Regions from separate parts of the Enterobacter sp. C4G1 genome, predicted to be linked through region 3. Evidence: predicted binding sites of a transcription regulator. Region 3 holds the regulator's gene; each other region holds the start of a gene.
What was found. The regulator sigma-54, encoded in region 3, starts transcription at its own class of promoters, with help from an activator protein. The targets are predictions, from matches to a motif close to GTTGGCACANNTTTCGCTNT.
Positions count from the first base shown of each region.

Region 1 (4,237 bases), on a different contig from region 3:
TGGATCTCATCATTCCGCGCTTGCAGGAAAAAGCCGTTGCCCTGCTGGCGATGACCGGAAAATCCCGCTCGCCGCTGGCGCTGGCGGCAAAAGCGGTGCTGGATGTTTCCGTAGAGCGTGAAGCCTGCCCGATGCACCTGGCCCCCACCTCCAGCACCGTAAACACCCTGATGCTGGGTGACGCGCTGGCGATGGCGGTTATGCAGGCGCGCGGCTTTAATGAAGAAGATTTTGCCCGTTCTCACCCGGCAGGCGCGCTGGGCGCACGGCTACTCAATAAAGTGCACCACCTGATGCGCACCGACGATGCCATTCCACAGGTAACACTGGATACCAGCGTGATGGATGCGATGCTGGAGCTGAGCCGTACCGGGCTTGGGCTGGTTGCCGTCTGCGATAACAACGGTTTTGTGAAAGGCGTTTTTACCGACGGCGACCTGCGTCGCTGGCTGGTCGGCGGAGGCAAGCTGGAATCGCAGGTTTCAGAAGCGATGACCCAGGGCGGGCTGACGCTGAATGCAGAAAGCCGCGCCATCGAAGCCAAAGAGGTGCTGATGAAGCGCAAAATCACTGCCGCCCCGGTGGTGGATGAGAGCGGCAAGCTGTGCGGTGCAATTAACCTGCAAGATTTCTATCAGGCCGGGATCATCTAACCTTTCAGACCCAGACGTTTCGCCAGCCGGTGCAGGTTGGCGACGTTCGTTTCCAGCGCCCGCGCGCACGCCGCCCAGCTGCGGTTATTCTGCTCTAGTGCGCGGGTGATCATCTGACGCTGAAACTCTTCCGTTGCTTCGCGCAGATTCTCGTTACTGATTTCCGGGATGTCCTGCGTCACAACATGCGCGGTTTCATCATGCAGCGCAAAGTGACGCGCGTGGATCACCACTTCATCACCTGAACGTGCGGCCCGTGCCAGCACGACGGCACGGTGGATGGCATGTTCCAGTTCACGCACGTTGCCCGGCCAGCCGTAACTTAACAGATGTGTTCTCGCCCCGGGGCTTAACACCACGCGGGAAAGCCCCATCCGCAGACGACACTGTTCGCAGAAGTAACCCGCCAGCAGAACCACATCTTCACCGCGCTCACGCAGCGCAGGGACGGAAAGCGGGAAGACGCTCAGGCGGTGGAACAGGTCAGCACGGAAATTCCCGGCCAGCACCTCTTCACGCAGGTCGCGGTTGGTCGCCGCCAGCACGCGTACATCCACTCTTAAGCTGCGATCGTCCCCCACGCGCTGAATATCACCGTACTGCAACACGCGCAGCAGTTTGGCCTGTAACGACAAAGACAGCTCGCCAATCTCGTCGAGGAATAACGTGCCGTTATCCGCCATTTCAAACTTACCGCTGCGGTTGCTGATGGCCCCGGTAAACGCCCCTTTAACGTGACCAAACAGCTCACTTTCCGCCACGCTTTCCGGCAACGCAGCGCAGTTGAGGTACACCAGCGGGTTGACCGCACGTGGAGAGGCTTCGTGAATCGACTTTGCCACCAGCTCTTTACCGGTGCCGGTTTCACCGAAAATCAGCACGTTCAAATCAGAAGCCGCCACAATGTCGATCTCTTTTTTGAGCTGCACCATGCCCGGCGAAAGGCCAATCATCTCGGTGTGGGTGACCTGTTCAAATGCCGCCGGGCTGCCCGGCAGAATGTTCTGGCTCTCCAGCTGTTCAATCAGCAGTGCGTTGTTAAGCGCACCGGAAGCCAGGGCCGCAATCAGCCGCAGCTCTTCGTCACTGAAGGTATCGAACTGATCCGGTGACATACCATCAAGCGTCAGGGCGCCAATCAGGTTCTGCCCGGCAAACAGCGGCAGGCCAATACAGGCGTGTACTTTGAGGCTCTCCTGCCCCGGGATCAGCCCATCATAGGGATCAGGCAAGTCGCTGTCGGCAGGGAAACGCACCACATCACCCGCACGGGCGATAGTTTCCAGCCGTGGATGGCCTTCCAGCGTAAAGCGCCGCCCCAGCACATCCTGCGCCAGGCCGTCGATGGCCAGCGGAATAAACTGCCGACCTTCGTAACGCAGCAGCGCTGAGGCATCACACTCCAGCACGTCGCGGAGCGTGGAGATCAGCCGTTGAAATCGGTCCTGATGGCCAATACCGGTTTGCAGTTCAATGGCGATCTTCGCCAGTACGTTTACAGAAAAGCTCATCTCAACCTCGCTGTCATTTTGACAATGCATATTGTCATATTGACAGTTTTTAAGATAGTCATAATGACTACCCATTACGAGTAATAAACAATTAAATACATTTAAATCAATCAGATAAAAAGTTGGCACGCAACTTGATATAGCTAAAACATCTTATTTGAAAACGCCGTATTAATTGAGGTTGCTATGTCTATTCTGGTTAAAAATAACATTCATTGGGTTGGCCAACGTGACTGGGAAGTGCGTGATTTCCACGGAACTGAATACAAAACGCTGCGCGGCAGCAGCTACAACAGCTACCTCATCCGTGAAGGTAAAAATGTTCTGATCGATACCGTCGATCACAAATTCAGCCGCGAGTTCGTGCAGAACCTGCGTAGCGAAATCGATCTGGACGCTATCGACTACATCATTATCAACCATGCAGAAGAAGACCACGCCGGCGCGCTGACCGAGCTGATGTCTTACATCCCAAATACCCCAATTTACTGCACCACCAATGCTATCGACTCAATCAACGGTCACCACCACCACCCGGAGTGGAACTTCCACACCGTGAAAACCGGTGACTCACTGGATATCGGCAACGGCAAACAGCTGATCTTCGTTGAAACGCCAATGCTGCACTGGCCTGACAGCATGATGACTTACATGACCGGCGACGCGGTGTTGTTCAGTAACGATGCATTCGGCCAGCACTACTGCGACGAACGTCTGTTCAACGACGAAGTGGATCAGGCCGAGCTGTTTGAGCAGTGCCAGCGCTACTATGCCAATATCCTGACGCCATTCAGCCGTCTGGTGACGCCGAAAATCACCGAGATCCTCGGCTTCAATCTGCCGGTTGATATGATTGCGACCTCTCACGGCGTCGTATGGCGTGAAAACCCAACCCAGATCGTTGAGATGTATCTGAAATGGGCGGCGGATTATCAGGAAGACCGCATCACGATTTTCTACGACACCATGTCCAACAACACCCGCATGATGGCGGATGCGATTGCCCAGGGCATCAACGAAGTTGATCCGAACGTGGCGGTGAAAATCTTTAACGTGGCGCGCAGCGATAAAAACGACATCCTGACCAACGTGTTCCGTTCCAAAGGTGTACTGGTTGGGACGTCCACCATGAACAACGTGATGATGCCGAAAATCGCTGGTCTGGTGGAAGAGATGACAGGTCTGCGTTTCCGTAACAAACGCGCCAGCGCTTTTGGTTCACACGGCTGGAGCGGCGGCGCGGTTGACCGTCTGTCTACCCGCTTGCAGGACGCCGGTTTTGAGATGTCCATGAGTCTGAAAGCCAAATGGCGCCCGGATATCGATGCCCTGGAAATCTGCCGCCAGCATGGTCGCGAGATTGCACGTCAGTGGGCGCTTGCTCCACTGCCAGAATCCACGGTGAAAGCCCCTGAACAGCAGGAAGCCTGCGCCTGTGCGGCAGCCGCGGCGGCAAATCTCGGCCCGCGTATGCAGTGCAGCGTTTGCCAGTGGATTTACGACCCGGAACTGGGCGAACCGTTGCAGGACGTAGCACCAGGCACACCGTGGAGCAATGTCCCGGACAACTTCCTGTGCCCTGAATGTTCACTGGGTAAAGACGTCTTTGACGAACTGGGTACGGAGGCAAAATGAACAACGGGATCGTGATCATCGGCTCGGGCTTTGCCGCCCGCCAGCTGGTGAAAAATATCCGCAAACAGGACGCGAACGTGCCGCTGACGCTTATCGCCGCCGACAGCATGGACGAGTACAACAAGCCGGATTTAAGCCATGTCATTAGCCAGAATCAGCGCGCAGAGGATCTCACCCGCCAGACGGCGGGAGAGTTCGCGGAACAATTAAACCTGCGGCTGTTTCCCTATACCTGGGTAACGGATATCGATGCCGCCGCGCATGTCGTGAAGAGCCAGGATAAAACCTGGCAGTACGACAAGCTGGTGCTGGCAACAGGTGCGGCCGCTTTTGTCCCACCGGTTGAAGGTCGCGAGCTGATGGTGACACTGAACAGCCAGCAGGAATATCAGGCCAGCGAAACCAGGCTGCGGGACGCACAGCGGGTAATGATTGTAG
Region 1 covers NZ_JBQVVV010000002.1:1,989,198-1,993,434, forward strand. Annotated here, with positions in the region: gene gutQ (arabinose-5-phosphate isomerase GutQ) at 1-653, shown strand, start outside; gene norR (nitric oxide reductase transcriptional regulator NorR) at 650-2,164, opposite strand; gene norV (anaerobic nitric oxide reductase flavorubredoxin) at 2,351-3,799, shown strand; gene norW (NADH:flavorubredoxin reductase NorW) at 3,796-4,237, shown strand, end outside.
Region 1: norV (anaerobic nitric oxide reductase flavorubredoxin) is a predicted target of sigma-54. The motif match lies at 2,286-2,305, and genes of this name have one in related genera.

Region 2 (4,237 bases), 1.7 Mb from region 3:
GGGCGAACGTGGTGTGATGCTTTCTGGTGGGCAAAAACAGCGTATTTCGATTGCCCGCGCGCTGCTGCTGAACGCCGAAATCCTGATCCTGGATGACGCGCTTTCTGCGGTGGATGGCCGCACTGAATATCAGATCCTGCACAACCTGCGCCAGTGGGGCGAAGGGCGTACGGTGATTATCAGTGCGCACCGCTTGTCGGCATTGACCGAAGCCAGTGAAATTCTGGTGATGCAGCACGGGCACATTGCCCAGCGTGGGCAACATGACCAGCTTACAGAACAACCCGGCTGGTATCGCGATATGTACCGTTATCAGCAGCTTGAAGCGGCGCTCGATGATGCTCCAGAGCAGGATGAGGAGACCGCCAATGCGTAAGCTGGGAACGATGTGGCCGACCTTAAAACGTCTGCTTTCCTATGGCTCTGTGTGGCGAAAACCGCTGTCGATTGCCGTGCTTCTGCTCTGGATTGCGGCGATTGCTGAGGTGAGTGGTCCGCTGCTGATTAGCTATTTCATCGACAATATGGTGGCGAAACGCTATCTGCCGCTGGGGCTGGTGGCGGGGTTAGGTATTGCCTACGTAGGGTTACAGCTGACGGCCGCCGGGCTGCACTATGCGCAGTCGTTGCTGTTTAACCGGGCAGCCGTTGGCGTCGTGCAGCAGCTGCGCACGGATGTAATGGATGCGGCGCTGCGCCAGCCGCTGAGTGAATTTGATACTCAGCCTGTCGGGCAAGTTATCTCGCGTGTGACCAACGATACGGAGGTTATCAGGGATCTGTATGTCACCGTTGTGGCAACGGTATTACGCAGTGCGGCGTTGATTGGTGCGATGCTGGTGGCGATGTTTAGCCTTGACTGGCGCATGGCGCTGGTGGCGATCACCATCTTCCCGGCAGTCCTGATTGTGATGGTTATCTATCAACGTTACAGCACGCCGATTGTTCGCCGCGTGCGCGCTTATCTGGCCGATATCAACGATGGCTTTAACGAAGTGATCAACGGTATGAGCGTCATCCAGCAGTTCCGCCAGCAGGCACGATTTGGCGAGCGAATGGGGGAAGCCAGTCGTTCACATTACATGGCGAGAATGCAGACGCTTCGCCTGGATGGCTTCCTGTTGCGTCCGTTGCTGAGTCTTTTCTCTACGCTGGTGCTTTGCGGCTTACTGATGCTGTTTGGTCTGACGTCGGGCGGCACCATTGAAGTGGGCGTATTGTATGCCTTTATTAGTTATCTTGGGCGTCTGAATGAACCGCTGATTGAGCTCACCACTCAGCAATCCATGCTGCAACAGGCCGTGGTTGCGGGAGAGCGCGTCTTTGAGCTAATGGACAGGCCACGTCAGACCTACGGTGATGATGACCGTAGCCTGCAAAGCGGTGCTATTACCTTTGATAATGTCTCGTTTGCTTATCGTGATGACCGGCTTGTCCTCCAGGACGTTAGCCTTGATGTCCCGTCGCGTGGCTTTGTGGCGCTGGTGGGGCACACCGGTAGCGGTAAGAGTACGCTCGCCAGCTTGCTGATGGGGTATTACCCGCTCACGAAAGGGGAGATCCGCCTGGACGGGCGTCCACTGTCTTCCCTGAGCCACAATGTCCTGCGTAAAGGGGTGGCAATGGTGCAGCAAGACCCGGTGGTGCTGGCGGATACTTTCTATGCCAACGTCACGCTGGGCAGGCCTTATACGCATGAACAGGTGTGGGCGGTGCTGGAAACCGTGCAGCTGGTAGAGCTGGCACGCGGTCTGCCCGAGGGTATCGACACCCGGCTGGGCGAGCAGGGAAATAATCTCTCGGTTGGGCAAAAACAGCTGCTGGCGCTGGCGCGGGTGCTTATTGAAACGCCGCAGGTGCTTATTCTGGATGAAGCAACCGCTAGTATCGACTCCGGTACTGAGCAGGCTATCCAGCATGCGCTGGCGGCCGTGCGCGATCATACAACGCTTGTCGTCATCGCTCACCGCCTGTCAACGATTGTTGATGCCGATACTATTCTGGTGCTGCATCGCGGCCAGGCCGTCGAGCGCGGTACGCATCGTCAGCTGTTAGAGGCGAAAGGGCGTTACTGGCAGATGTACCAGTTGCAACTGGCGGGAGAAGAGCTGGCTGCCAGCGCGCGCGAAGAGGAATCACTCAGCGCCTGATGCACCAAAATCAGGCAACGCGCTAACACTCTCAACTGTTGGTGCAAAACTGAAACGCATCATGCACTGTTATGGTGCGTTTTTTTTCGCCACTTCATCACCGAATGCCTTGCCGCGCTCATTGCACCGCTTTTTCCCCCTTTTTTCAATTCTGGCACACCCCTTGCAATATCTCCTGCGTGTTAGCAGCGGCCATTACCGAATTCTGACTGGAGGGGATTTATGAAGCTGGTTACAGTTGTAATCAAACCATTCAAACTTGAAGACGTTCGTGAAGCATTGTCTTCCATGGGTATTCAGGGACTGACTGTCACCGAAGTGAAAGGCTTTGGTCGTCAGAAAGGTCATGCCGAGCTTTATCGTGGGGCGGAATACAGCGTTAACTTCCTGCCTAAAGTGAAGATTGATGTCGCAATTGCTGACGATCAGCTTGATGAAGTGATTGATGTCATTAGCAAAGCGGCCTACACCGGCAAGATTGGCGACGGCAAAATTTTCGTTGCCGAGTTGCAGCGCGTGATTCGTATCCGTACGGGCGAATCCGACGAAGCGGCATTGTAAGTAACTCCTGGCACACAGTGATAGGGATCGAGAAAATGAAGATAGCAACAATCAAAACGGGTCTGGGTTCGCTGGCACTGCTGCCAGGCCTGGCACTGGCTGCCCCTGCGGTGGCAGACAAAGCCGATAATGCCTTTATGATGATCTGCACCGCGCTGGTGCTGTTCATGACTATCCCAGGCATTGCGCTGTTCTACGGCGGCCTGATCCGCGGTAAAAACGTCCTCTCCATGCTGACGCAGGTTGCTGTGACGTTCGCACTGGTGTGTGTGCTGTGGGTGGTCTACGGTTACTCGCTGGCCTTCGGCGAAGGCAACGCCTTCTTCGGCAACCTCAACTGGGTGATGCTGAAAAATATCGAACTGACTGCGCTGATGGGTAGTTTCTATCAGTACATCCATGTTGCTTTCCAGGGCTCGTTCGCCTGTATCACCGTAGGCCTGATTGTTGGTGCGCTGGCTGAGCGTATTCGCTTCTCTGCGGTACTGATTTTCGTGGTTGTCTGGCTGACGCTCTCCTACGTGCCGATTGCGCATATGGTATGGGGCGGTGGTCTGCTGGCGACTCATGGTGCGCTGGACTTCGCGGGCGGTACTGTTGTGCACATTAACGCCGCTGTTGCAGGTCTTGTCGGTGCATACCTGATTGGCAAACGTGTGGGCTTTGGCAAAGAAGCCTTCAAGCCACACAACCTGCCAATGGTGTTTACCGGTACGGCTATCCTCTATTTTGGCTGGTTCGGTTTCAACGCCGGTTCAGCAAGTGCTGCGAACGAAATCGCTGCGCTGGCCTTCGTGAATACCGTTATTGCCACGGCGGGCGCTATCCTCTCCTGGGTATTTGGTGAGTGGGCCGTTCGCGGTAAACCTTCTCTGCTGGGTGCATGTTCTGGTGCGATCGCCGGTCTGGTTGGTATCACCCCTGCGTGTGGTTATGTGGGTGTAGGTGGTGCGCTGCTTATTGGTCTGGTTGCTGGTCTGGCTGGCCTGTGGGGTGTGACTGCGCTGAAACGTGTTCTGCGCGTTGATGACCCTTGCGATGTGTTCGGTGTGCACGGCGTGTGCGGCATCATCGGTTGTATCATGACCGGTATCTTCGCGGCGAAATCTCTGGGTGGAGTGGGTTACGCAGAAGGCGTCACCATGGTTCACCAGGTGCTGGTACAGCTGGAAAGTATTGCCATCACCGTTGTCTGGTCTGCCGTTGTGGCTTTTATCGGTTACAAACTGGCTGACATGACCGTCGGTCTGCGTGTACCAGAAGAGCAGGAACGCGAAGGTCTGGACGTCAACAGCCATGGCGAGAATGCGTATAACGCCTGATAAACAGCAAAACGGCAACCTCAGGTTGCCGTTTTTAATGTTTGTACCCTCTCCCGGTGGGCTGAGGGTTCCCCAGTAATTTTTGTCTTTAATTCAGCGATGATATTACGCCATTGAATTAAGGGACTTACAGCGGTGTCATGGTCCGGCTGAAAATCGCCGAAGCGTTTACGGAAGGCCGGGGCGACGCGCATGGATGCGCGG
Region 2 covers NZ_JBQVVV010000001.1:2,158,916-2,163,152, forward strand. Annotated here, with positions in the region: gene ACT9TW_RS10340 (SmdA family multidrug ABC transporter permease/ATP-binding protein) at 1-376, shown strand, start outside; gene ACT9TW_RS10345 (SmdB family multidrug efflux ABC transporter permease/ATP-binding protein) at 369-2,150, shown strand; gene glnK (P-II family nitrogen regulator) at 2,373-2,711, shown strand; gene amtB (ammonium transporter AmtB) at 2,747-4,033, shown strand.
Region 2: glnK (P-II family nitrogen regulator) is a predicted target of sigma-54. The motif match lies at 2,301-2,320, and genes of this name have one in related genera.

Region 3 (4,237 bases):
CTTACTGGAGAGCGGATGCAAACGGCGGGTATCGCTGTAACGACGGATCAGTGTGTTACGGTCAGCATCAAGGAACAGCAACTGAGGCGAAAACGAGTCAGGCAGGTTGCTCATCGCCTGTTCAAAGACTTCCGGTGATTCTGGCATGTTACGGACGTCGATACTGACGGCAGCAGACGTTTGTCGGTCCGCGAGCGTCCGGGCCAGGTCGGGCAGCAGCACAACCGGCAGGTTATCGACACAGTAAAAACCCATATCTTCAAGCGCGCGGAGGGCGACGGATTTACCCGACCCTGAACGACCGCTGACGATCATCAGCACCATGTTCCGTTTCTCCTCAGGACAACAGATGTAAAGGACATCTCCCGGTTATGCATCATCCTGATTGCCTTCTGCTTCAGTGATAATTTGATATAACTCTTCATCACTTTGGGCTGAGCGCAGTCTACGGCAAATAGTTTTATCAGCCAGACGTTTAGCGACCAGCGAAAGCGTATGCAGATGGGTTTTGGTCTGGTCAGCAGGAACCAGCAGCGCGAAGAGGAGATCGACTGGCTGATTATCGATGGCGTCGAAGGCGATAGGCGTTTCGAGCTGCACAAATACACCGACGGCACGCAGGGTGTCTTCTTCCAGCTTACCATGCGGGATAGCAATGCCGTTGCCAATGCCAGTACTGCCCATTTTTTCGCGGGTCAGAATAGCTTCGAACACCACCTGCGACGGCAGGCCCAGCTGTTTTGCGGCCAGTTCACTGATGATTTCCAGCGCACGTTTTTTGCTCTGGCAGTGAACGCCACTACGGGTACATTCCTGGTTAAGGACATTGCTCAGTTGAAGAGCGGAATCGTTGTTCATCATAATTTCACCTAAGCGCTAACTGTACAAATGGCCTGTTGTGTTTCACAACAGGCCTTCCTGCACCCGTTAACTGCCCGGACAATTAGTGTTGTTTCAGTTTATCTTTATGTTTATTAAGCTGTCGTGCGAGCTTGTCAATCAAGCCGTCGATAGCAGCATACATGTCTTGCCCTTCCGCACTGGCATGGAGTTCACCCCCGTTCACGTGCAGGGTTGCATCCGAGATATGAGTCACTTTCTCCACTTTCAACACAATATAGACCTGGTTGATCCTTTCGAAATACTGTTCAAGTTTCGTGAACTTAGCGTTCACAAAGTCGCGTAAAGCATCAGTAATTTCGACGTTGTGTCCTGTGATGTTGAGCTGCATAGTGTCTTCCTTATCGGTTGTGTCAGACCAGTTGTTTACGCTGGTTAGACGGCGGAATGGATAAAGACTCTCGATACTTTGCAACAGTACGGCGTGCCACCATGATACCCTGATCGGACAGCATGGTGGTTAACTTACTGTCACTCAGTGGCTTCGCGGGATTCTCCGCGGCGATCAACTTCTTCACCAGTGCGCGAATTGCCGTCGACGAGGCTTCGCCGCCGCCTTCGGTATTCACGTGGCTGGAGAAGAAATACTTAAGCTCAAAAATACCACGTGGACTGTGCAGATACTTCTGCGTTGTCACGCGGGAAATGGTTGATTCATGCATTTCGACGGCCTGGGCAATATCTGCCAGCACCATCGGTTTCATATACTCTTCGCCCTGCTCAAAGAACGCCTGCTGCTGCTCGACAATACAGCGGCTTACACGGAGCAGCGTATCATTTCTGCTCTCCAGACTTTTGATCAGCCATCGCGCTTCCTGAAGATTGCTACGAATATATTGATTGTCGGAGTCGTTGCGTGCGCTGGTGCACATGGAGGCGTACTGCTGGTTGATTTGCAGGCGAGGAATGCTGTCTGAATTCAATTCTACAACCCAGCGGTCGTTATGTTTTCTGACCAGCACATCCGGGATAACGTATTCGGGTTCGCTGGTCTGGATGGATTGTCCGGGGCGAGGATCAAGCGACTGGATCAGATTGACGGCTTCTTTCAACACCTCTTCTTTCAGGCGGGTGACGCGCATCAGTGTACGGAAGTCATGGTTTGCCAGCAGATCCAGATGATCGCTGATGATTAACCGGGCTTCTTCAATCCAGGGGGTCTCTTTGGCGAACTGAGAAAGCTGGATCAGCAAGCAGTCGCGCAGATCTTTCGCGGCCACGCCAACCGGGTCGAAGCGCTGAATACGCTTCAGAACCGCTTCAATTTCCTCGAGTTCGATCTCCTCATCGCCGATGCTTTCAAGAATATCGTCCAGAGAAACGGTCAAATATCCGGTGTCATCAACGGCATCGACAATGGATGTTGCAATCGCACGATCGGTGTCAGAGAATGGCGTTAACTCCACCTGCCACATAAGGTAATCCTGAAGCGACTGGGTGGTTTCGCCCTGATAGACCGGTAGCTCATCATCCTGGTAGTCCGCGCGCGTCCCGGACGGGGTTCCTGCGGTGTAAATTTCATCCCAGCTGGCATCCAAAGGCAGCTCGTCCGGCATCTCTTTTTGTTCGAGAGCATCAACGGTATCGAGCGTTTCGGTGTCCTGCGTTTGCTGAGTATCTACCTCGTCATGAAGATCGGTTTGCTCCAGCAACGGGTTGCTGTCCAGTGCTTGCTGGAGTTCCTGCTGAAGTTCTAACGTGGACAGTTGCAACAGGCGAATCGCTTGTTGTAGCTGTGGCGTCATCGCCAGTTGTTGGCTGAGCCTTAATTGCAAACCTTGCTTCATGTTCAGAGCATTTTTCTCCGGTGCGGCGTTACGTTACCTCTACCCTATCAGAGTCTGAAGTCTTCCCCAAGGTACACGCGCTTAACATGCTCATCTTCGAGGATCTGCGTCGGCGTACCGTGGGCAATCAGATGGCCCTGGCTCACAATATAAGCGCGTTCACAAACGGCCAGCGTTTCACGGACGTTGTGGTCAGTGATCAGTACGCCAAGCCCGCTGTCACGCAGATGTTCAATAATACGTTTGATATCGATGACGGAAATAGGGTCAACGCCCGCGAAGGGTTCATCCAGCAGGATGAATTTCGGGTTTGCAGCCAGTGCGCGCGCAATCTCGACACGACGACGTTCACCGCCTGACAGTGCCTGACCTAAGCTATCGCGCAGGTGTTCAATATGAAACTCTTCCATCAGTTCGTTAGCGCGATCCTGACGCTGCTCGCTCGACAGATCGTCGCGGATCTGCAAGACGGCCATCAGGTTATCGAAGACGCTTAAACGGCGGAAAATGGACGCTTCCTGAGGAAGATAGCCGATACCACGGCGCGCACGGGCGTGCAGCGGCAGCAGGCTGATATCTTCATCATCAATGACAATGTTGCCTGCATCACGCGGCACAATGCCCACCACCATGTAGAAGGTAGTGGTTTTACCCGCACCGTTGGGACCTAAAAGGCCAACAATTTCGCCGGAGTTGACGGACAGACTGACATCTTCCACGACGCGGCGGCCCTTATAGGCCTTAGCGAGATTTTTTGCAGTTAATGTTGCCATAACGAATTAGTTACTCTTCTTCTGTGCCGGGGCCTGGCTTTTGCCTTTATCTTGCAGCTGTGAAGGAACAAGCACGGTGGTAACGCGTTTGCCTTTCTCGCTGGAAGCCTGCATTTTTTGCTCTTTCACCAGATAGGTGATCTGGTCGCCGGTGATATTGCTGTCCAGCTGTTCCAGGTAGGCGTTACCGGTCAGAATGACAAGATCCTTCGCCAGTTCATAGTGCATATGTGTGGCGTGGCCCTTCACCGGTTTACCGTTGTCCTGCATCTGGTAGAAGGTTGCCGGGTTGCCATAACCATCAATAATTTCTTTGCCTTGCTCGCCGCCCGGACGGGTAACGACCACTTTGTCGGCATTAATTTTGATGGTGCCCTGAGTCATGACGACGTTGCCGGTAAAGGTGACGACATTACCCTGCATATCGAGAGACTGGGTGTCAGATTCAATATGAATCGGCTGTTCGGTATCACCAGTCACAGCAAGTGCGGGAAGACTGGCTGCCAGCAGCGCGCTGGCGATAACAAAATTAAGGCTGAGTTTGTTTGTTTTGAATTTCATAAGAGGATCTAACCTTTTCAATCAGCTCGGCGTTTTTGCTGCGTAAGTTCCCGCGCATTCTCAGACCGCTGGAATTAAATGTTGTGCCATACAGTGTAACCAGATCTTGCGAAGTCACATCCTGGGTCACCAGGTTAATCTGGGCATTATCTGTTGTAATTTTACGCAGTTGAGAGTCAGCGGTCAGGGCGTTGACCTCAACATGACCATACAGAT
Region 3 covers NZ_JBQVVV010000001.1:498,787-503,023, reverse strand. Annotated here, with positions in the region: gene rapZ (RNase adapter RapZ) at 1-324, opposite strand, end outside; gene ptsN (PTS IIA-like nitrogen regulatory protein PtsN) at 370-861, opposite strand; gene hpf (ribosome hibernation promoting factor) at 944-1,231, opposite strand; gene rpoN (RNA polymerase factor sigma-54) at 1,254-2,687, opposite strand; gene lptB (LPS export ABC transporter ATP-binding protein) at 2,735-3,460, opposite strand; gene lptA (lipopolysaccharide ABC transporter substrate-binding protein LptA) at 3,467-4,021, opposite strand; gene lptC (LPS export ABC transporter periplasmic protein LptC) at 3,990-4,237, opposite strand, start outside.